Regions from separate parts of the Brachybacterium sp. Marseille-Q7125 genome, predicted to be linked through region 2. Evidence: predicted binding sites of a transcription regulator. Region 2 holds the regulator's gene; the other holds the start of a gene.

Region 1 (9,478 bases), on a different contig from region 2:
CTGGCCGGGATCATGGGTGCCAAGCGCACGAGCGACCTCATCCCCCTGTGCCATCCGCTGCCACTCGGCGGCATCGAGGTGGACCTGCACCCCGCCGGGCACCGCGTGGAGATCATCGCGCGCGTGCGCACCCGCGGCGTCACCGGCGTGGAGATGGAGGCTCTGACCGCGGTGAGCGTCACCGCGCTGACCCTGTTCGACATGATCAAGGCCGTGGACCCGCTGGCCCGCATCGAGGACATCGCCGTCATGGCGAAATCCGGCGGCAAGAGCGGGGACTGGACGCGCGAGCAGCGCGAGGCCGCCCGGACGAACTCCTCGGAGGAGGACCGATGAAACACATGCCCGCCCAGCGCAGCGACGCCGACTGCACCGCCCGCGAGGAAGGAGCCCCCGCCCCGACCCTGCGCGGCAGCGCCCTGGTGCTGATCGCCTCGACCCGCGCCGCCGACGGCACCTATGAGGACCGCACCGGCCCGCTGCTCGTGCAGTGGCTGACCGAGCGCGGCCTGGACCCCGTCGAGCACCAGGTTGTGCCCGATGGCCCCGAGGTCGGTGCCGCGCTCGCCACGGCGATCAGCCGCGAGATCGATGTGGTGATCTCCTCGGGCGGCACCGGCATCAGCCCCACCGACGTCACCCCCGAGCAGACCGCCCCGCTGATCGAGCGCGAGATGCCCGGCGTGCTGGAGGCGGTGCGGCGCATCGGCTCTGAGAAGTCTCCGGCCGCTGTGCTCAGCCGCGGCCTCGCCGGGATGGCGGGCCGCAGCTTCGTGGTGAACCTGCCGGGTTCTCGCGGCGGGGTGAAGGACGGCATCACGGTGCTCGATCCGATCCTGGACCACCTGCTCGAGCAGCGCGACGGCGGGGGACACGAATGACCACCGGGCCCACGCCCTTCGGCGGAGACATCGCGCAGCTGCGGGTGCCGGGCGATCCCGCGATGGGGACTGCCGACCAGCGGGTGCGGCACGCCGCGGTGACCGAGGAGCCGGTGAGCATCGCCGTGATGGCCGCGGCCGTCGCCGATCCGCGCTGCGGCGCGGTCGTCACCTTCGACGGGGTGGTGCGCGACCACGACGGCGGCAAGGACGTCGAACGCCTCGAATACAGCTCCCATCCGAGCGCCTCGGCGGTCGCCCGCGAGGTCGCCGCAGAGATCGCCGAGCGCTACCCCGACGTGCTCGTGGCGCTCACCCACCGGGTGGGGCCGCTCGCGATCGGGGAGTCCGCCCTGGCCTGCGCGGTCTCCGCTCCGCACCGCAAACAGGCCTTCGCCGCCTGCGATGACCTTGTGGACACGGTCAAGCGTCGCCTGCCGATCTGGAAGCATCAGCGCTTCACGGACGGCGAGGAGGAATGGGTGGGGGCGCTGGGCTGAGGGGCCCGGAGCGTCCGCGCACACGGATCAATCACCGCGCCGACGCGGCTGTTCACTTATCGGCCACACGCCACCGCTACGGTGCGATCATGCGCATCCTCCACCTGACCGACACCCACCTGTACGGCGATCCGAACGCCCGTCACTACGACCGCATCGACACTGCCGCGGCGCTGCGCGGACTGCTCGCGCATCTTGCGCCCCTGCAGGACATCGACCTCGTGGTCCACGCGGGCGATGCCTCCGAGGATGGCAGCGCCAAGAGCTACGCGCTGCTGCACGAGCTCCTGGACCCCTTCGCCCAGCAGCTCGGGGCCCCGCTCGTGGTCGCCATGGGCAACCATGACGTCTCCACCGTGTACGGCCAGACGATCGCCCCGGGGGAGCAGCGTGCCGAGAGCCAGGACCGGGTGGTGCAGCTGTCCGGCGGCGGTCGCGTGGTGGTGCTCGATTCGAGCGTGCCGGGGGCCGGGTACGGCCATCTCGAGACCGAGCAGCTGCAGTGGCTGCGCGCCGTTCTCGCCGAGCCCGCCGCCGCGGGGACGGTGCTGGTGATCCACCATCCGCCGCTTCCAGCCGCGACACCGCTGCTGGCCGGCCTCGAGCTGGATGGCCGGGATGAGCTCGCTGCGGTGCTCGAGGGCTCCGATGTACGCATCGTGCTGTCCGGCCACTACCACCACGCGATGGACGGACAGGTCGCGGGCATCCCGGTGCATGTCGCCCCGGGGATCACGAACGTCGTGGATCCGCTGGGAGCGGGGGAGAGCGAGCAGGCCCTGGCCCTGTCCGGCGCGAGCATCGTGGAGCTCGGGGCGGGCGCCCCGCGGATTTGGAGCTCCGTGCTGCCGAACGCGGGTGACGCCCAGCGCGATGTCTTCGAACCGGTCTACCGCTTCGAGGAACAGCAGGTGGCGCAGATCCTGCAGGCGGCCGGGCGCTGAGGGGCGCGAGCCGTTCGCCGAGCGCTTAGCACTCGCCTTGCACGAGTGCCAGCGCGGGGCCTAGAGTGAGCGCGTTGGCAGTCGACGGCCGAGAGTGCCAGAGCCTGCCGTCAGGGATCCTCCCGGTCGGACCCGCGACGACGATCGGACCCCGATCCCGCCACCCGAACTCAAGCAGAGTCATCTCAAGAAGGAGTGAGCCGCATGTCGGTCTCCATCAAGCCCCTCGAGGACCGTGTCGTCATCAAGCCGCTCGAGGCGGAGCAGACCACCGCTTCCGGCCTGGTCATCCCGGACACCGCGAAGGAGAAGCCCCAGGAGGGCGAGGTCGTCGCGGTCGGCGCCGGTCGTTTCGACGACAAGGGCGAGCGCATCCCCATGGACGTCAAGGTCGGCGACAAGGTCGTCTTCTCCAAGTACGGCGGCACCGAGCTGAAGTACGGCAACGAGGAGTACCTGGTCCTCGGCTCCCGTGACATCCTCGCAATCGTCGAGCACTGAGCGGAGACCCCATGGCCAAGGAGATCATCTACGACGAGGAGGCGCGGCGCGCACTGGAGCGCGGCGTCGACAAGCTCGCGAACACCGTCAAGGTGACGCTGGGCCCCAAGGGCCGCAACGTCGTCCTCGACAAGAAGTGGGGCGCCCCCACCATCACCAACGACGGCGTGACCATCGCCCGTGAGGTCGAGCTCGAGGATCCCTACGAGAACCTCGGTGCGCAGCTCACCAAGGAGGTCGCGACCAAGACCAACGACGTGGCCGGCGATGGCACCACCACCGCCACCGTCCTCGCCCAGGCGCTCGTCCACGAGGGCCTGCGCAACGTCGCCTCCGGCGCCGCTCCTGCGGCCCTCAAGCGCGGCATCGAGAAGGCCGTCGAGGCCCTCTCCGAGAAGCTCGGCGAGATCGCCACCGACGTGGACACCAAGGAGCAGATCGCGAACGTCGCGGCCGTCTCCAGCCAGGACCGCGAGATCGGCGAGCTGCTCGCCGAGGCCTTCGACAAGGTCGGCAAGGACGGCGTCATCACGGTGGAGGAGTCCTCCACCACCGCGATGGAGCTCGACTTCACCGAGGGCATGCAGTTCGACAAGGGCTACATCTCCCCGCACTTCATCACCGACGCCGACCGCCAGGAGACCGTCCTGGAGGACGCGCAGGTGCTGCTGGTGCAGTCGAAGATCTCCGCAGTGGGGGACATTCTCCCGCTGCTGGAGAAGGTCGTCGAGGGCGGCAAGCCGCTGTTCATCATCGCCGAGGACGTCGACGGCGAGGCTCTGTCCACGCTGGTCGTGAACAAGGTCCGCGGCGCCTTCAAGGGCGCGGCCGTGAAGGCCCCGGCCTTCGGCGACCGCCGCAAGGCCATGCTGCAGGACATCGCGGTGCTCACCGGCGCCCAGGTGGTCACGGCCGATCTCGGCCTGGACCTCAAGACCGTCGGCACCGAGGTGCTCGGTCACGCCGGTCGCGTGGTCATCACCAAGGACTCCACCACCATCGTGGGTGGGGCCGGTGACGATGAGGCCGTGGCCGATCGTGTCGCCCAGATCCGCGGCGAGATCGAGAACACCGACTCCGACTGGGACCGCGAGAAGCTCCAGGAGCGTCTCGCGAAGCTCTCCGGCGGCGTGTCCGTCATCAAGGTGGGCGCGCACACGGAGGTCGAGCTCAAGGAGAAGAAGATGCGCATCGAGGACGCGGTCTCCGCGACCCGCGCTGCCATCGCCGAGGGCATCGTGGCCGGTGGCGGCTCCGCCATCGTCCAGGCCTCCTCCGTGCTCGAGAGCGACCTCGGCCTTGAGGGCGACGAGGCCGTGGGCGTGCGCGCCGTGGCCCGTGCGGTCGTCGAGCCGCTGCGCTGGATCGCCGAGAACGCGGGCCACGAGGGCTACGTCGTGGTGGAGAAGGTCAAGGAGTCCCCGGTGGGCACCGGCCTGAACGCCGCCACCGGCGAGTACGTGGACCTCGCCGCCGCCGGGATTATCGACCCGGTCAAGGTGACCCGTTCCGCACTGCGCAACGCCGCCTCGATCGCCGGTCTGGTGCTGACCACCGAGACCCTCGTGATCGAGAAGAAGGACGACGAGGAGGACTGACCTCACGGTCAGATCGCAGCAACGGGCGGGCCAGGAGCACCTGGCTCGCCCGTTGCGCATCGGGCTCCCACTAGGATGTCCGTGTTCAGATGTCGAGTCCCGAGGAGCGTAGGTGGCCAGCACATCCGGCCCGGCCGAGCCCAGGGTCCACGACGATCGCCCGACCCGAACCTTCGGGCCCCCGGCCTCCGTCGTGATCGGCACGCTCGTGACCGCCCTCGTGTTCGTGGTGGTCCTCGAGTTCCTCGTGATCATTAGCTTCGTGGGCCAGCGACTGTGGCGTGACGAGGCCCTTTTCCGCGACGCCCTCTTCACCCTCCCCCTGGTGCTGTGGGTGATCGTGGCGGTGCTGGCCACCGCGGTGACGCTGCGCGTGCTGACCGCCTGGTTGCAGGTCGACGAGGAGGGCTTCACCCTGCGCAGTCTCCTGCGCACCCCCCGCACCGCCACCTGGCAGCAGGTGGGCCGCGTGATCGCGGTGCGGGACATCTCCCGCGGCACCAGCGCCGGGGAGATGCTCGACGCCCCCGACACCCTGTACGACGGCGTGTACGTCATGGACCCGGCGGACCGCCGGATGCTCGCCGTCCCCAGCCGCCTGTTCGGCCCGCGCGCCCAGGACATGGTGCTGCAACGCGCCAGAGAAGCGCAGGTGCGCATCGACCACATCGACGCCATCACGCCCGCCGAGCTGCGCCAGCAGGTGCCGCAGGCCATGAACTTCGTGGACCGCCACCCGCAGCTGCTGCTGCTCGCCCTGGTGGCGTTCTACGTGGGCCACAATCTGCTGACCTTCATCGTGTGGGGGCTGTGACCGGGTGAGGGGACGCCGACCCGCCTCCCCGCTGCCGCAGCGCGAGGGCCTGGACGCGATCTGCTGGACCATCCCGCCCAGCACCCCGAGCGGCCCCGCCCACGACCTTCTGCTGAAGCGCTTCCCACCCCTCGGGGATCCTGCGGCGACACCGCTGCTCGAGCGCTTCGAGGGCGGAGACGTAGTGCGCGCCGACGGCACCGCCATCGCCGCCGAGGAGATGCTGCACCCCGGAGACCGCCTGTGGTTCCACCGTGAGCTCGCCGATGAAGACGTCCCGGACATCGACCTGCCCGTGCTGCTGCACGATGAGCATCTGCTGGTCATCGACAAACCGCATGACGTGGCGACGATGCCGCGCGGTGCCCATGTTCGCGCCAGCGCCCTCGCCCGTCTGCGCCGCCTGACCGGCATCACGACCCTGGTGCCGCTGCATCGCCTGGACCGCCGCACCGCCGGGGTGCTCGCCTTCGGGATCGTGCCCTCCGAACGTGCCGCCTACCAGCAGCTCTTCGCCCGCGGAGCGGTGCGCAAGCACTACGAGGCCCTGGTCGAGCCGGGGGAGAGGCGGCCGACGGACGACGAGGGGTCGCTGCCGCGTGACCCCGGCACTCGCATCGCGCTCCGCGACCGCCTCATCAAGCCCGCAGACAGCCTCACCGTGCAGGTCGTCCCCGGCGAGCCGAACGCCCACACCGCTGTGAGTGTCCGCGGCCCGGGCCCGCGGGGCACGCTGCACCTGGATCTCGAACCGCACACCGGTCGCACCCACCAGCTGCGCATCCAGCTGTCCTCGCGCGGCGCCCCGATCCGCGGCGAGGACCTCTACCCTGAGCCGCGCCGCGACCCCGTCGGCCCGCTGCAGCTGCTGGCCCGCCGCCTCGCCTTCACCGACCCGGTCACAGGTCAGGAGCGGCGTTTCACCTCCACCCGTACCCTGTCAGGGTGAGCAGTCCCAGCCCGGCCGCGGCCCCGTCGGCGCCCGCCCCGCGCCGCACCCGTCGTGGGGCGGTGCTCGTGGGACCATCCCTCGCTGCGCGCTACCGGCCGCTTGTGCTGATGGGCCTGCCCCTGCTCGCGATCCTGCTCAGCCCCTTCGCGGCCACCGCCCTGCAGGCCTGGCATCGCCGCCGGGTGCGCGCCGGCCATGACGGCCTGGTCGAGCAGATCCTGGGGCTCGCGACCGTGCAGCTCGTGCTCGGGGCGCTGCTGCTGTGGGGTCTGTTCGCCCTGTGGGCCCTCGTGCCGCTCGTGCTCACCCGCACCGTCGTGCTGTTCGACGCGGACGCCGGCACGCTGCGCCTGCGCAAGGGGCTGCGCATCACCGACCGGGCCACGCTCGCCGACGTGGACCACGCGGTGGGGGAGGCCGAGCGCGGCGGCATGGCCCTGATCGGCCTGCGCGGACCCGAGCGGCACTGGACCATCCCCGAGGTGGGCTGGGACGCCGCATCCTTCGACGGGTTGCGCGCCCTGCAGGCCGCCGCAGGCTTCACCCCCGTGCCACCACGGGAGCAGATCCTCGTCGAGCACCGCCGTACCCGCGGGGAAGCCCGGAACCGCGAGCTCGCCGCCCGCGTCGGCATGCCCTGGCGCGAGGAATATGCCCAGGACGATGCCGCGTTCCGCACCGAATTTGACCGCATCCGCCGGGTCCTCGGCGGGATCGAGCAGCCCCGGGAGGGCGACCCGACGCCATGAGCACCACCCCACCCCCGCCCGGACCCGACGACGCGCCCGATGAGCTGCAGGAGCGTCTGCCCGCGCCGCCCATCGGCCCCCACTCCACCGCCACCAGCCCGCTGGGCATCCCCGACTCCCTGACCATCCGCTCCGAGGCCGCCGCCGCGGTGGGTGCCGAGCTGCTGGCCTCCGGCATGGCCTCCTACCGGGTGCGCACCGCCATGGCCCGCACCGCCCGCGCCCTGGGCCTGGACTCCTTCACCTCGATCGTCACGTACACCGACATCACCGCGACTGCCACGCTGAACGGCCGCTACCGCACCCGCATCACCCAGCCGCCGCACGTTGGCGTGAACGTGGACCGGCTGTACCGCACCCAGCGGTACGTCGAACTGCTGCCGGAGCAGGGCACCACTGCCGCGGACGTCTTCGAACAGCTGGCGCGGATCCGTGCCCGCGGTCCCCTGCACTCGAGGACCGTCAACGCCCTGGCAGGGGGTTTCGCCTGCGCCGCCTTCGCGGTGCTGAACCAGGCCGCACCCTTGGAAGCACTCGCGGCGGGTATCGCCGCGGGGATCGGTCAGGCCGCGCGCCGCACCGTACAGCTGCGCGCCTGGAATCACCTGCTGGTCACTCTGATCGCCGCGGTCGTCGCCGCCTCGGTGTACCTCGCGGCGGTCGCGCTGCCCACGGCGGCCGGCTGGGTCGCCGGAGGGCCCGGCGACCACATGGGCGGATACCTCGCCGCCGTGCTGTTCCTGGTGCCCGGCTTCCCACTCATCACCGGGATGCTCGACCTGGTCAGATCGGACTTCTCCGCGGGCCTGGCTCGGTTGACCTACGCGGGACTGATCATCCTGGGCGCCGCTGCGGCCGCCTGGACGGTGAGCCTCGCCGTCGGCATCCCCCCGGTCGCCGCGGAGCATCTGGGGCTGCCCTTCGCCGCGGAGCTGCCGCTGCGGGCCGCTCTCACAGCCATCGGCGTGCTGGGCTTCGCGATCCTGTTCAACTCCCCCTGGCGGATCGCCATCGCCGCCGCGACCGTCTCCCTGATCGCGAATTCAGTGCGCTTCATGCTCGGCGAACTGCATGTTCCGGTCCAATTGGCGACTTTCGCTGCGACCGTGCTGGTGGGCGTGATCGCCTACGTCATCGCCCGCACCCAGCACGTACCGCGCACCTCCATCTCCGTGCCTGCCGTGGTGATCATGATCCCCGGCTACGCCCTGTACACCGGGTTCACGCTCATGAACAGCGGCAACATCGTCTCCGCGGCGATGGTGTGGCAGGAGGCTGTGCAGGTCGTGATCGCCGCGGCCCTCGGCTTGGCGCTCGCACACCTGGCCACCTCGACGGCCTGGCGCTCAGCCGCCCAGCCCAGCTGACGTGACGGAGCGCTCACAGCAGGGGGCGGGCCCGGGCGGCCACCCCCATCGGCCCGCGGATACCATCGATCCATGACGAGCGCGGATCCCTTCGGTTTCATCGGCCTGACCTACGACGACGTCCTCCTGCTGCCCGGCGAGACAGACGTCATCCCCTCCGAGGCGGACACCACCAGTCGCCTCACCAAGGAGATCACCCTCAAGATCCCGCTCGCGAGCGCCGCGATGGACACCGTCACCGAGTCGCGCATGGCGATCGCGATGGCCCGCCACGGCGGCATCGGCATCCTGCACCGCAACCTCTCGATCGAGGACCAGGCCCACCAGGTGGACCTCGTCAAGCGCACCCAGACCGGTCGCATCACCAACCCCGTGACCATCGGCCCGGACGCCACTCTCGAGGACTTCGACACCATCTGCGGCCAGTTCCGGGTCTCCGGGCTGCCGGTCGTGGACGGCGCCGGGAAGCTGCTGGGCATCTGCACCAACCGTGACCTGCGCTTCATCCCCGTGGCCGAATGGGCCACCACCAAGGTCAGCGACGTCATGACCACCGAGGTGTTCACCGCCCCGAGCGATGTCTCCGCCGCCGATGCGACCGCGCTGCTGCGCCGCAACAAGCGCGAGCGCCTGCCGCTCGTGGACGAGGACAGCACCCTCACCGGGCTCATCACCGTCAAGGACTTCGTGAAGTCCGAGCAGTTCCCCGACGCCTCTAAGGACGCCCAGGGCCGCCTGCTGGTCGGCGCGGGCGTCGGCTTCTTCGGCGACTCGCTTGAGCGCGCCGGGCAGTTGCGCGACGCCGGCGTGGACGTGCTCGTGGTCGACACCGCCAACGGGCATGCACGCCTGGCCCTGGAGATGATCGCCCGCCTCAAGGCCGATCCGGCCTTCGCAGGCGTGCAGGTGATCGGCGGGAACGTCGCCACCCGGGCGGGTGCGCAGGCGCTCGTGGACGCCGGGGCCGATGCGGTCAAGGTGGGCGTGGGCCCAGGCTCAATCTGCACCACCCGCGTCGTCGCCGGCGTGGGTGTCCCCCAGATCACCGCCATCCATGAGGCCGCCAAGGCCTGCGGACCCGCCGGGGTGCCGCTCATCGGCGACGGCGGCCTGCAGTACTCCGGGGACATCGCCAAGGCCCTCGTGGCCGGTGCCGACACCGTCATGGTCGG
Region 2 (13,542 bases):
AAGTGCCCGCGCATACAGCTTGGAGCGCGAGATCTGCAAGCGCTCGGCTACAAGATCCGCTTCGTGGAACAGTGGGTCTGGGATGGACACAGCAGTCTTCATACTCCGAGTATGACCCATGGAAGCATCCCCTGTCACGGCAACAATCGGTCCTCGCTTCATCGACCAGACGTCGCGCTCAGGATGGGCTGGGTGGTGCCCCGTCCGGGGCGAACAGCAGCAGAAGCAGGAGCTGCCACGCGACTCGGACGCTCAGAATCCGAGGCGGCCCAGCTGCTTGGGGTCGCGCTGCCAGTCCTTGGCGACCTTGACCCGCAGGTCCAGGTGCACCTTTCGGCCCATGAGCTGATTGATCTCGCGCCGGGCTCGGGTGCCGACGTCCTTCAGGCGCGAGCCGCCGCGGCCGATGATGATGCCCTTTTGACTCTCGCGCTCGACGAACAGGCTCGCCCGCACCACGAGCCGCCCCTCCCCCTCGGCGACCTCGGCGAAGGGGTCGCCGTCCAGGGGCTCCTCGACGATCTCCTCGACCACCACGGCGATGGAGTGCGGCAGCTCGTCGCGCACGCCCTCGAGGGCCGCCTCGCGGATCAGCTCGCTGATGCGGTCATCGCTCGTCTCCTCGGTGAGCTGATCATCGGGGTACAGCTGCGGGCCCGCAGGCAGGTGCTTCGTGATGACATCGAGCAGCACGTCGATCTGCTCTCCGCGGACGGCGGAGATCGGCACGATCTCATCGACGTCCAGCAGCTGGTCCACCGCGATGAGGTGCTCGGCGAGGGCCGCGCGGGGCACAAGGTCGGTCTTGGTGACGATCGCGATGACACGCGGGCCGCGGCGGCCCGAGCGGATCTCGGCAAGATCCTGGGCGATGAAGCGGTCGCCGGGGCCGATCTTCTGATCGGCCGGCAAGCAGAATCCGACCACGTCGACGTCGGTGAGGGTCTCACGCACGAGGTCGTTCAGCCGCTCCCCCAGCAGGGTGCGGGGCCGGTGCATCCCGGGGGTGTCCACGAGGATGATCTGCGCATCCTCGCGGGTGACGATCCCGCGGATGGCCCGGCGAGTGGTCTGCGGCTTGGTGGAGGTGATCGCGACCTTCTCCCCCACCAGGGCGTTGGTGAGGGTGGATTTGCCGACGTTGGGGCGACCGACGAGGGCCACGAAGCCCGCGCGATGCTCGGCGTCGAGCGCGGTGGGGGTCTGATCGGCGGTCATCGGTCTCCTCATGGTCCGGGCCGATGGTGCTGCGGTGCGTGGTCGCACAGCACGGGCCGGGCAGGTGGTCTCAGGGGTGGTGCGGTCTCAGCTCGCGGAGCGGGTGGCGAGGAAGGTCAGCAGGAGCTTGCGCTGCAGGTCGAACATCTCGCGACGCTCCTCCTCTTCCTGATGGTCATAGCCCAGGAGGTGCAGGATCGAGTGGACGGTCAGCAGCAGCATCTCCTCCACCGCGCTATGTCCGGACTTGGCGGCCTGCTTCGCGGCGACCGTCGGGCACAGCACCACATCACCCAGCAGTCCCTCCTCGGTGGGTTCCTCGGCGGTGCCGGGCCGCAGTTCGTCCATCGGGAAGCTCATGACGTCGGTGGGGCCGGGCAGGTCCAGCCACTGCACGTGCAGTTTCTCCATCGCCTCTTCGTCGACGAACAGGATCGACATCTCGGTGGCGGGATGCAGGTGCATCGCCTCGAACACGAAGCGGGACAGGGCGACGAACTCGCGCTCGTCCACCACGGTGGTGGTCTCGTTGCGGATCTCGATGGTCATCTCTCAGCTTCCTGTGCCGGTGCGTCGTCGGGCGTCCCGGTTCCCGCCGGGGCGGATCTCCCACCGCCCGTAGGCCTCCACAATGTCGCTCACCAGGCGGTGGCGCACCACATCTCGCGGTGACAGGCGGCAGAAGGAGATGTCCTCCACGCCGGAGAGCACCTGCTCCACCACGCGCAGACCGCTGCTCTGCCCGCCGGGCAAATCCACCTGCGTGACATCGCCGGTGACCACCATGGTGGAGTTGAAGCCCAGGCGGGTGAGGAACATCTTCATCTGCTCGGGCGTCGTGTTCTGCGCTTCGTCGAGGATGATGAACGCGTCGTTGAGAGTGCGTCCGCGCATGTACGCCAGCGGCGCCACCTCGATGGTCCCGGCGCCCATCAGCCGCGGGATCGACTCGGGGTCGAGCATGTCGTGCAGCGCGTCGTACAGCGGCCGCAGGTACGGGTCGATCTTCTCGTTCAGCGAACCGGGCAGGAAGCCCAGGCGCTCCCCCGCCTCCACCGCCGGGCGGGTGAGGATGATCCGGTTGATTTGCTTGGACAGCAGCTGCTGCACTGCCATCGCCACCGCCAGGTAGGTCTTGCCGGTGCCGGCCGGGCCGATCCCGAAGGTGATGGTCGAGGATTCGATCGCCTCGATGTAGCTCTTCTGCCCCATGGTCTTGGGGCGGATGGTGCGGCCGCGGCTGGAGAGAATCGTGCGGCTGAGCACCTCCTCGAGCCGGGCCCCCTGGGCGCGGTCATCGCCGTAGAGGTTCGCTGCCCGCTGGACTGCTTCGGCGGTCACAGGCTGACCCTTCGCGGCCATCTCGATGAGGGAGCGCATAATGTGCTCGCTGCGGCGCAGGGCCTCGTCGGTGCCGCGCAGGGTCACCTGGTGGCCGCGCACGTGCACATCGGTATCGGGGACGACGTCCTCGAGCGCAGCCAGGGCCTGGTCATTCTCGCCCAGGACCTGGAAGGGGCTGAGGTGATCGGGGATCGCGAGCTTGCGCTCGTGAACCTCGGGGGTGCGGCCGGGGGCTGGCTGCAGGGGATCTGTCACAGTTCTCCTTCGGCGAGCTGGCCGCCCGCGAGGACATGCGCGTGCACGTGGAAGACGGTCTGCCCGGCACCGGCACCGGTGTTGAACACGAGGCGGAAGTCGCCATCGGCCTGCTGGGCGGCGACGTCCCGGGCGGTGTCCACGACGTGCGAGAGCAGCTGGGGGTCCTCGGCCAGCTCGGTGACATCCCGATGGTGCTCGCGCGGGACCACGAGCACGTGCACGGGTGCCTGCGGCTGCAGGTCCTTGAAGGCGATGACCCGCTCGTCCTCATGGACGCGGTCCGAGGGGATCTCGTCGGCGACGATCTTGCAGAAGATGCACTCCGCGTCACGACGCAGCGCGCTGGTCTCGGTGGTGGAGGTACCCATGTCAGCGAGTCTACGGGAGCGATCTGCGCCTCTTGCTGTTGTGCCACCCCACCTGGCTATGAGAAGTTTCAAGCACTATGACGACTCTTGGGATCATCCTTGCGAGCACCCGCCCCAATCGTGTGGGCGATTCCGTCCTCACCTGGGTTCGCCAGGCCGTGCCGACGGATACGACCATCGACCTGATTGATCTGCGGGAGCTTGCGCTGCCCGCCTATGACGGCTCCACGAGCCCGAAGAAGGGCCTCCCCAAGGAGTCCCAGCACGCGCAGGCATGGGGTGAACGGATCACGGACCTGGATGCTCTGCTGATCCTCACCCCGCAGTACAACGCCTCCTACCCGGGACAGCTCAAGACGGCGATCGACTACCTGTACGAAGAGTGGGAGAAGCTGCCCACGCTGCTGGTCGGCTACGGCTGGGGTGAGGCCGCCGATGTGCTGCCGCTGCTGGAGAAGCTCATGCGGCGTCTGAAGGCCAACGTGGTCGGCAGCATCGGGCTGGGCTCCGGCCCGGACCTCGAAGAGGACGGCACGCTGCACATGGCCGAGGAGAAGACCGCCGCGCTGCGCGGGCTTGTGGCCCGGCTGCTGAATCCCACCCGCACGGAGCGCACCGACGCCTGAACCCGAACCTCAGCCCCAGCGCCCCACCAGGGCGCTGAGCACCGCGAGGGCCGCGGGTCCAGCGGTCGAGGAGCGCAGCACCTCCGGGCCCAGCAGCACGGAGCGGGCGCCGATACCGCTCAGCGCTTCGAGCTCGGCCGGCTCGATCCCGCCTTCGGGACCGACGATGATCACGATCTCCTCGACGCCGTCGGCGCTCGCCATCCGCAGCTGATCAGCAAGGCTCATGAGCGCGCGGGATTCCTGCTCGTGCAGCACGAGCACCAGGGCACCGGACTGCACGAGGTCCCCGAGCCGGGCGGTCAGCTGCGCGGTGCTCATCGCGTCCTCGACCATGGGGATGCCTGGGCGGCGGCACTGCTTGACCGCGGCCCGCACCGTCGACTCCCATTTCGCACGGCCCTTGCGCAGTTTCTCGCCGCGCCACACGGACACCGAGCGCTGGGCGATCCATGGGATCACGCGGTCCACGCCGAGCTCGGTCGCGGATTCCACCGCCTGCTCATCCCGGCCGCCGGTGGCGAGGGCCTGCACGAGCGCCAGGCGCGGCAGGCGCTCCACGGCGGGGCTCGGGTCACTCAGAAGGCGCAGATCCAGCTGCTCCTTGCGGGCGGCGATCACCTCGGCGAGCACCTGTCGGCCGGGGCCGTCGGTGAGCAGCACCTGCTCCCCCACGCCGATGCGCGCGACCTTCGCCGCGTGCCGCCCTTCGTCCCCGGCGAGGGTCAGCTGCTCTCCCTCGCTCGCACGGGCGAGGGCGTCATCGTCGATGAGGAACCCGGGCGGCGTGGTGGGCATGGGCGCGCTTCCTCCAGGTGCGGTGCGGTCTCAGGCGTGGTCTCAGAGGTCGCGCAGGCGTTCGCGCAGCCGGGCGAAGGGACCCTGGCCCTTGACGGGGCGGCGGGTGGTTTCCTCCCCGCGCAGTGCTGCGAACTGGCGCAGCAGGTCCTGTTCCTCCTCGCTGAGGGAGGTGGGGACGTCCACGTCGAGGATGACCCGGATGTCGCCACGGCGTTCCCGGCGCAGCGGGGTGACGCCGAGTCCCTTCAGCGTGATCTCCTCCCCCGGCTGTGAACCGGGGGCCACGTCCACGTCCTGGGCGCCGTCGAAGGTCTCCAGGGGGATCGTCGCGCCGAGGGCTGCGGAGGTCATCGGAATGGCCAGGGTGGTCACGAGGTCATCGCCTTCGCGCTCGAACAACTCGTGATCGCGGACGGACAGTTCGACGAACAGGTCACCGGCCGGACCGCCGGCCTCCCCGACCTCACCTTCGCCGCGCAGCTGGATCCGCGTGCCGTTCTCGACGCCAGAGGGGACGCGCACGGTGACGGTGCGCTCGGCGGCGGTGCGGCCGTGACCGGAACAGGCGGTGCAGGGCGATTCGATGACATCGCCGTGCCCATCGCACGTGGGGCAGGGGGCCATCGTGACCATCTGCCCCAGCAGAGACTGGGCCACGCGCTGGACGTGCCCGGAGCCGTTGCACGCGGTGCAGGGGGTGGGGCTGGTGCCGGGCTCGCAGCACGAGCCGGTGCAGCGCTCGCACAACACGGCCGTGCGGAACGTGACCTTCTCCTCGGTGCCGAACACGACGCTGCGCAGGTCGATCTTGACGCGGCGCAGCACGTCTCCGCCGCGGCGGCGACGCGGGACGGGCCCTTGAGAGCGGCCGCGCATCCCGGAGGCCCCGGCGAACATGTCGAAGATGTCGGTGAAGTCGAAGCCGGCACCGCCGCCGGGGAAGCCGCCCATGCCCGGTCCGCCGCCCATGTCGTACTGGCGACGCTTGTCGGCGTGGGAGAGCGTCTCATAGGCCTGGGAGACCTTCTTGAACTTCTCGCCGGCCTCCGGATCTGGGTTCACGTCCGGATGGAGGGTGCGGGCGAGCTTGCGGTACGCCTTCTTGATCTCCTCGGTGGAGGCATCGCGGGAGACGCCCAGCAGGTCGTAGTAGTCCTCGTTCACTCAGGGTCCTTCGCAGGGTCGGTGGCCGCGCAGGCGGCGGGGGTCGGCGTGCGGCGGACAAGGGGCCGATGTGGCCTGTCGCGCCGGGGCACACGGGGTTACTCGAGATAGCGGGAGACGTAGCGGGCGATCGCCTGGACGGTGGAGATGCCGGTCACGTAGTCCATGCGGCGCGGCCCCAGGATCGCCAGGTGCGAACCGGCGCCGTACCCGGCCCCCACCAGCGCGGCGCGATGCAGGGCTTCGTCGTGCAGTTCAGAGCCGATGCGCACCTCAACATCGCCGGGGCGGATGTGCATTTCGGTGAACAGCCGCATGAGCACCAGCTGCTCTTCGAGAACATCCAGCAGCGGTTCGACATCGCGCGCGAAGTCCTGGGCGGAGCGGGCGATGTTCGCGGTGCCGGCCATCATGATGCGGTCCTCCACGCGGGTGGCCGCGAGCGCTGCGAGGGCCTCGGCGACCTCTGCTGCCGCGGGGCGTTCAGCGGGGCTGAGATCCTCGAGGTAGTCCGTGAGGGGCTGGGCGAGGTCGGTGACCTCCCGCCCGGCGACCACACGCAGCAGCTGATCGCGCAGGTCCAGGTAGTACTCGGCGGGCTGTCCCGCGAGAACGGGGACGGTGCGCTGGTCCACGCGTCCGGATTCGGTGATGAGCACGAGCAGCAGGAGGCTGTCGGCGACCTTCACGAGTTCGACGTGCCGCACCCGGGCCTGCTTGCGCGCCGGGTACTGCACCATCGCAACCTGCTGGGTGAGCTGGGCAAGAGCCCGGACGGTGCGGGCCAGCAGCTCCTCGACGTCTCCGGCGCCCTCGAGGAGGGTGCGGATGGCGCGACGCTCCGGGGCCGACAGCGGCTTGATCGTCGCGACGTGATCGACGAAGGCGCGGTAGCCCTTGTCCGTGGGAACGCGTCCGGCGGAGGTGTGGGGCTGATGAATCAGCCCCTCTTCCTCCAGGACCGACATGTCGTTGCGCACGGTGGCGGCGGAGACACCGAGCTCGTGGCGCTCCAGGAGGGATTTCGAGCCGACGGGCTCGCGGGTGGAGACGTAGTCCTCGACGATCGCGCCGAGGATCTGCAGCTTCCGGGCGTCCGTCGCTCTCACCTCCCTCTCTCACGGTCCACGCTCAGGATGCGCGCTGGGCACATAGCCACCCAGCACTCTGGCACTCACTGGCGCCAGGTGCCAATCCTACGCGCCGACGCGCCGGTCACCAGGGAGGCGTTCGCCACGAGGGGACACGACGCGCTCGCCCCGCCACCCGGTTCCCCGCGCTGTGCACCACCCCCGTGTACGGTGACGCGCGTGCCTGCTTCCTTCCCCGACCGGTACGGCCATGACGTTCTGTCCTCCGGCCCACCCGCCCATCACCGTCAGCGACCCGTAGCACGCGAGGTTCCCGTGCAGCGCGACCTCGTGGTCGAAGAGGCGTCGACAGGTTTCACCGGCGCGATCCAGCGCCTGGAGAAGATCGCCGGCGAGATCGTGGTGGAGCTCGAGGGCCGTGGCGGTGTGCGGCGCACCTTCCCGCTGGGTCCCGGCTTCATGATCGACGGGAAGCCCGTCGTGCTCACACGCCCCGCACCGCGCGCCCCGCGCGGTCCCAAGCGCTCCGCCTCCGGCTCCGTGTATGTCGAAGGGGCGAAGGCGCGCACGGCCCGGGCCTCCCGCATCTGGGTGGAGGGCACCCACGATGCCGAGCTGATCCAGAAGGTCTGGGGGCATGATCTGCGCATCGAAGGCATCGTCGTCGAGCAGCTCGAGGGCGCTGACAACCTCGTCGAGCGGGTGCAGCACTTCGCTCCCTCTCCCGGGCGGCGGCTCGGAATCCTCGTGGATCACCTGGTGCGCGGCTCGAAGGAGTCGCGGATCGCGGCTGAGGTGATGGCGCTGCCCGGCGCGAGCGGGAACGTCACCCTGCTCGGGCACCCGTATGTGGATGTGTGGCAGGCGATCAAACCGGCCCGCGTGGGTCTGCGCGAGTGGCCACATTTCCCGCGCGGCACCGACATCAAGGTCGGCACCCTCGCGGCGCTCGGCTGGCCGCATGAGGATGCCGCTGACATCGGTCTGGGATGGAAGCGGATCCTTGCCACGGTGCGGTCCTACGCCGACGTGGAGCCGACGCTCTCGGGCCGCATCGAGGAGCTCATCGACTTCGTGACCGTCGAGCAGAGCTGACGGGATCGCCGCTGCGGAGCAGCGACCCGGCGTCGCCTCGTCATCTCCATCGTTCTGGGGGTAAACCCCCACCGTCCTCGGCGGCTGTCCACGCGGACGCACGGGTCATCGAACTCTAGGCTGGGGTCATCGACGCACAGACCACTCCCGGTGGTCCCGGAAGGAGCCTGAGATGACCCAGAGCCCGTACCCCCACGACCCGTACTCCTCCCCACAGTCGGAGACCTCGCAGCCCGCGGGCTCTCAGCAGCCTGCCTTCTCGTCTCCGCAGAGCGCCCAGCAGGCCCCGCGCGCCGCCGGCGGGTCCTCCGACCAGGCCCCGGACCAGCCGGCTCCCGGCACCGCGGGCGTGTATGACGGTCCCCTGAGCGGCGAACCCATCAACCGCTCCGACTCGCGCCTGTGGGCGATGCTGTCGCAGCTCGCCGTGGGGCTCGGCCACGTCGTCTCCTGGGGCTTCCTGGGCTGGGTGGGTCCGCTGATCATCTTCCTGATCTACAAGGATCGTGACCGCTTCGTGCGCTACCACTCCGCGGAGGCCCTCAACGGTGCGATCGCGGTGCTCATCGCCCAGGTGGTGCTCACCGTCGTCATCACCATCCTCACGGTGATCACCCTGGGCCTCGGTTCATTCCTCTTCCCGCTAGTGGGGATCCCCGCGCTGCTGCAGCTGATCTTCGCGATCATCGGCGCGGTCAAGGCCAACCAGGGCGAGTACTGGAACTACCCGCTGAACCTGCGCTTCGTGAAGTGACTGACGCCCTCAGGGCACCAGGTCACGGATGACCGCATCAGCCAGCAGACGGCCGGCTCGCGTGAGGACCGCGCGGCCGGCCGTCAGTGCGTCCGCCTCCAGGTGACCGCGCTCAGCGTGGACGGCAAGCAGGTGACGCCGCTGCTCGGGGACGACGGTGACGTCGAGCCCATCGGCGATCCGCAGCTCGAGCATGATCCGCTCCACGAGACGGTCCTTGGCCGTGAGCTGCTCGGACTCCTGAACGGGCAGCCGCCCGTCGGCAAGGCGCGCGGCGTACCGGCTGGGATGCTTGAGGTTCCAGGAGCGTTCGCCGTTGCGATGGCGGTGGGCGCCGGGGCCGATGCCCCACCAGTCGCGTCCGGTCCAGTAAGCGAGGTTGTGCCGGGAGCGGTCCGCGCGGGTGCGGGCGAAGTTGGAGACCTCGTACCACTGAAGCCCGTCGGCGCGGGTGAGGTCATCGATCAGCTCATACTTGTCGGCCATGTCGTCGCCATCCGGGGCGGTGATCTCCCCGCGGCGCAGCTGCCGGGCCATCGCCGTATTGCCCTCGATGATCAGTGAATACGCGGAAAGATGGTCGATCCCGCAGTCCAGGGCGGCACGCACCGAGGTCTCCACATCAGCGAGGGTCTCCCCCGGGGTGCCGTAGATGAGGTCGAGGCTCACGGCGAGTCCGGCGTCCTTCGCCCACTGCACCACCTGGGGGATGCGGTCAGGGTCGTGGGTGCGGTCCAGGGTGGCGAGCACCGAGCGGACCGCGGACTGCATACCGAAGGACACGCGGGTGATGCCGCCCGCAGCGAGCTCGGCGAGGGAGTCCGGGGTGACCGAATCGGGGTTCGCCTCGGTGGTGACCTCCGCGTCCGGGGCGAGCGGGATGAGGGAGCGCAGATGCGCGAGCATGGCCACGAGATCACCGGCGGGCAGCAGCGTCGGGGTTCCGCCGCCGAAGAACACGGTCGCGATCTGTTGGTAGCGGTACCCGGCGGCGAGGTCATCGGCGAGCTGGAGCTCCATCTCCCGCATCGCGTTGGCGGGGTACTCGCGCTGTGAGCCACCGCCGCCGAGTTCCGCGTTCGTGTACGTGTTGAAGTCGCAGTAGCCGCAGCGCACCGCACAGAACGGGATGTGGATGTAGGCCGACAGCGCGCGCTGCGGGCTCGAATCGTCGCGGGAAGGCATCGACTCAGCTCCCCCGGCCATCAGAGGTCAGCGCTGCTGGATGGGAACGCACGCTGCCGGACTTCTCGAGCGCCCGCACGGCGGCGTTCACGAGAGAGCTGTACAGCACAGTGCCGCTCGTCGCGGACCAGTCGAGAACAGCTGCTGCCTGCTCAGCGTTCAGACCGCGGAAGGCATCGCGGATGCACACGCCGTGCCCGGGCCGACCGATCACCTCGATCGCATCACCGGCGCTGATCTCCCCCTCCTGGAGCACGCGGAGGTAGGTGCCGGGATGGCCGTGCTCGGTGAAGCGTCGACCGAAGCGCGGGTCCCCCACCCGCTCGGCGAGGGTCCCGCAGGGGGTGCGTTGGCAGGTGGCCTCGAGGATGGTACTGCCGATGCGCCACTGCTCGCCGATCTCGGCGCCGTCCGTGTCGATACCGGCGGTCACGAGGTTCTCGCCGAAGAAGCCGTCGGGGAACTGGCGTCCGGTGCTGCGTGCGAGCGCCTCCCGTTGCTCCCGGGCGAAGGCGTAGACGGCTTTGAACAGGCCGCCGTGGTGCTCGCGGTCCCCTTGCACATCGCCCCAGATGCCGTGGGTGAGCACCTGGATGGGTCCGTCGACGGGGCGCTTGTCAATGCCGCTCATCAGACGGCCCCGGGTGGTGACCGGGAACAGCTGACGCGGCAGGCAGATGGCGGCAAGGCTCCCGGTGACTGCTCGTGTGCTCATCGATCTCCCGAGCTCCGGCCTTACTTCTTCTTGCCGTCCTTGGAGGAATCGGCGGCGTCAGAGGACAGCGCGGCGATGAACGCCTCCTGCGGCACCTCGACAGAGCCGATGTTCTTCATGCGCTTCTTGCCCTCCTTCTGCTTCTCCAGCAGCTTGCGCTTCCGGGAGATATCGCCGCCGTAGCACTTGGACAGCACGTCCTTGCGCATGGCACGGATGTTCTCGCGGGCGATGATGCGCGAGCCGATCGCGGCCTGGATCGGCACCTCGAACTGCTGGCGCGGGATGAGGTTCTTCAGCTTCCCCGCCATCTCCACGCCGTAGTTGTAGGCCTTGTCGCGGTGGACGATGGCGCTGAAGGCATCCACCGGCTCGCCCTGCAGCAGCATGTCGACCTTCACCAGGTCCGCAACCTGCGAGCCGGACACGTCGTAGTCCAAAGACGCGTAGCCGCGGGTGCGGGACTTCAGCTGATCGAAGAAGTCGAAGACGATCTCCGCCAGCGGCAGCGTGTACCGCAGCTCGACGCGGTCCTCACTGAGGTAGTCCATGCCACCGAGGCTCCCGCGCTTGGACTGGCACAGCTCCATGACCGCGCCGATGAACTCGCTGGGCACCAGGATGGTGGCCTTCGCGACGGGCTCGCTGATCTCATGCACCTTCCCGGCGGGGAAGTCCGACGGGTTCAGCACCTCCACCTCGGTGCCGTCCTCCATCACCACGTGGTAGACGACCGACGGGGCGGTGGAGATGAGGTCGAGGTCGAATTCGCGCTCGAGCCGTTCTCGGATGATCTCCAGGTGCAGCAGCCCCAGGAAACCCACCCGGAACCCGAAGCCGAGCGCCGTGGAGGTCTCCGGCTCATAGCTGAGGGCGGCATCGTTGAGCTTCAGCTTGTCCAGCGCATCGCGCAGCGCCGGATAGTCCGAGCCGTCGATGGGGAACAGCCCCGAATACACCATGGGCTTGGGCTCGGTGTAGCCGGGCAGCGGCTCCTCGGCACCCCGCACGGAGGTGGTGACGGTATCGCCCACCTTGGACTGGCGCACGTCCTTCACGCCGGTGATCAGGTAGCCCACTTCACCGGTGCCGATGCCCGGGCTCGGCTTCGGCTCCGGAGAGCTCACGCCGATCTCGAGCAGCTCGTGGTGGGCGCCGGTGGACATCATGTCGATGCGGTCACGGGCCTCAAGGTGCCCGTCGACCACGCGCACGTAGGTGACCACGCCGCGGTAGGTGTCGTAGACGGAGTCGAAGATCATCGCGCGGCAGGGCGCATCGGGGTTGCCCTCCGGAGCGGGCACTGTGCGCACCACGTGATCCAGCAGGTCTGGGACGCCCTCGCCGGTCTTGCCGGAGACGCGCAGGACGTCCTCGGGGTCCACGCCCACGAGCTGGCCGATCTCTGCGGCGTACTTCTCCGGTTCCGCGCCGGGCAGGTCGATCTTGTTGAGCACCGGGATGATCGTCAGATCGTGCTCCATCGCCAGGTACAGGTTCGCCAGCGTCTGCGCCTCGATGCCCTGTGCGGCATCCACCAGCAGGATCGCGCCTTCGCAGGCGGCCAGCGAGCGGGAGACCTCGTAGGTGAAGTCCACGTGCCCGGGGGTGTCGATCATGTTCAGCGCATAGTTGTCGCCGTCGACCTGCCAGGGCATGCGCACCGCCTGGGACTTCACGGTGATGCCGCGCTCGCGTTCGATGTCCATCTTGTCGAGGTACTGGGCGCGCATCAGCCGCTCTTCGACGATCCCGGTGATCTGCAGCATCCGGTCGGCCAGCGTGGACTTTCCGTGGTCGATGTGCGCGATGATGCAGAAGTTGCGCAGCCGCTCCTGGGCGGTGGCGGCGGGCTGGATGTCCGTCGCCTGGTCGGCAGCGATCCTCGGGGTCACCGGCAGCAGTCCTCTCGTCGATGGCGGGGCCAGGCGCTGCTGCGCCGGGCATCGTCCTATGGTCTCACGGGGCGCGCGGGGCGTCGCGTACCCGGCGCGCGGGCAGGCGCAACCTCACAGCTCCCGCGGCGCTCAGCAGCTCGGAGCCCCGCCCCGGCCCGGGGCCTCAGGTGAGGTCCGGGTCGAAGTAGCGGCTGCCCAGGCCGCGGGTGATGGCGCCGGTGACCAGCTGCAGCTGCTCCATCTCCTGGTCGAAATCCGTGAGGATCTCCTCGAGCGCCCGGAAGCGCAGACTCGCCTGCGCCTGCCCGACGATCCGTCGACTCGGCTCCGCGGTGCCGACACGATCGAAGGTTGAGCCATGCAGCTTCGCGAGCGTCTCGAGCGCTGCATCCAGCTCTGCCAGGCAGTGCACGGCCGAGCGGGGGAAGATGGAATCCAGCAGCAGGAATTCGATCGCGCTCGTGCTGCGCACGCGCCCGCGGTAGGAGCGGATGTACGCCTCATGGGCACCGCACGAGCGCAGCAGCGTCACGGTCGACGCATCGGTCGCCTGCTCGAGATCGTGAGCCTGCAGATTGCGGGCCAGCATGTCCACCCGTTCGAGCTGCTGGCCGATGCGACAGAACAGCCACGCCTCATCGCGGGTCATGGAGGATTCGATGAGCCCGGTGAACACGGCGCAGCGGTCCTTGGCGTATTGGAAGGTGCCGTGCATGCGGCTGGGCCGCACGCCGCGCGGCAGGCCCAGGGTGGTGGTGTTCAGCGACTCCCATACCTCGGTGGAGAGCATTTCGCGGGCGCCCCGCGCGTTCTCCCGGGCGGTCTGCAGGGCACCGGCTACCGACGAGGGGTTGCGGCGGTCGGTCACCAGCCGATCCAGGACGCGCTGCACGGTGCGGTCGGCGTCGGCCACATCGGTGATCCCGAAGATCGCGTACAGGCCGGCGCAGGCCTCCTGCACGTCCAGGGCCGCGTCCTCGGTGATGGCCTGCAGCTTCACGTCGAGGATGCGAGCGGTCTGGTCG

What was found. Region 2 encodes HrcA, which represses chaperone genes, less so after heat shock. Its sites were predicted from a motif close to TTNGCACTCGNNNNNNNCGAGTGCNAA; they were not measured.
Region 1: the regulator HrcA is predicted to act here: its motif matches at 2,351-2,377, upstream of groES (co-chaperone GroES).

What each region holds. Positions count from the first base shown of each region.
Region 1 covers NZ_JALLAL010000069.1:630-10,107, reverse strand. Annotated here, with positions in the region: gene moaC (cyclic pyranopterin monophosphate synthase MoaC) at 1-336, shown strand, start outside; gene MU407_RS12805 (molybdenum cofactor synthesis domain-containing protein) at 333-881, shown strand; gene MU407_RS12800 (molybdenum cofactor biosynthesis protein MoaE) at 944-1,381, shown strand; gene MU407_RS12795 (metallophosphoesterase) at 1,471-2,325, shown strand; gene groES (co-chaperone GroES) at 2,530-2,826, shown strand; gene groL (chaperonin GroEL) at 2,838-4,424, shown strand; gene MU407_RS12780 (hypothetical protein) at 4,537-5,238, shown strand; gene MU407_RS12775 (pseudouridine synthase) at 5,243-6,187, shown strand; gene MU407_RS12770 (hypothetical protein) at 6,184-6,939, shown strand; gene MU407_RS12765 (threonine/serine exporter family protein) at 6,936-8,306, shown strand; gene guaB (IMP dehydrogenase) at 8,379-9,478, shown strand, end outside.
Region 2 covers NZ_JALLAL010000003.1:52,513-66,054, forward strand. Annotated here, with positions in the region: gene MU407_RS01605 (hypothetical protein) at 1-102, opposite strand, end outside; gene era (GTPase Era) at 253-1,218, opposite strand; gene ybeY (rRNA maturation RNase YbeY) at 1,306-1,767, opposite strand; gene MU407_RS01620 (PhoH family protein) at 1,771-2,817, opposite strand; gene MU407_RS01625 (histidine triad nucleotide-binding protein) at 2,814-3,188, opposite strand; gene MU407_RS01630 (NAD(P)H-dependent oxidoreductase) at 3,266-3,814, shown strand; gene MU407_RS01635 (16S rRNA (uracil(1498)-N(3))-methyltransferase) at 3,824-4,612, opposite strand; gene dnaJ (molecular chaperone DnaJ) at 4,655-5,779, opposite strand; gene hrcA (heat-inducible transcriptional repressor HrcA) at 5,878-6,888, opposite strand; gene MU407_RS01650 (DUF3097 domain-containing protein) at 7,090-7,965, shown strand; gene MU407_RS01655 (DUF4870 domain-containing protein) at 8,138-8,719, shown strand; gene hemW (radical SAM family heme chaperone HemW) at 8,729-9,904, opposite strand; gene MU407_RS01665 (MOSC domain-containing protein) at 9,909-10,619, opposite strand; gene lepA (translation elongation factor 4) at 10,640-12,520, opposite strand; gene MU407_RS01675 (alpha-E domain-containing protein) at 12,681-13,542, opposite strand, start outside.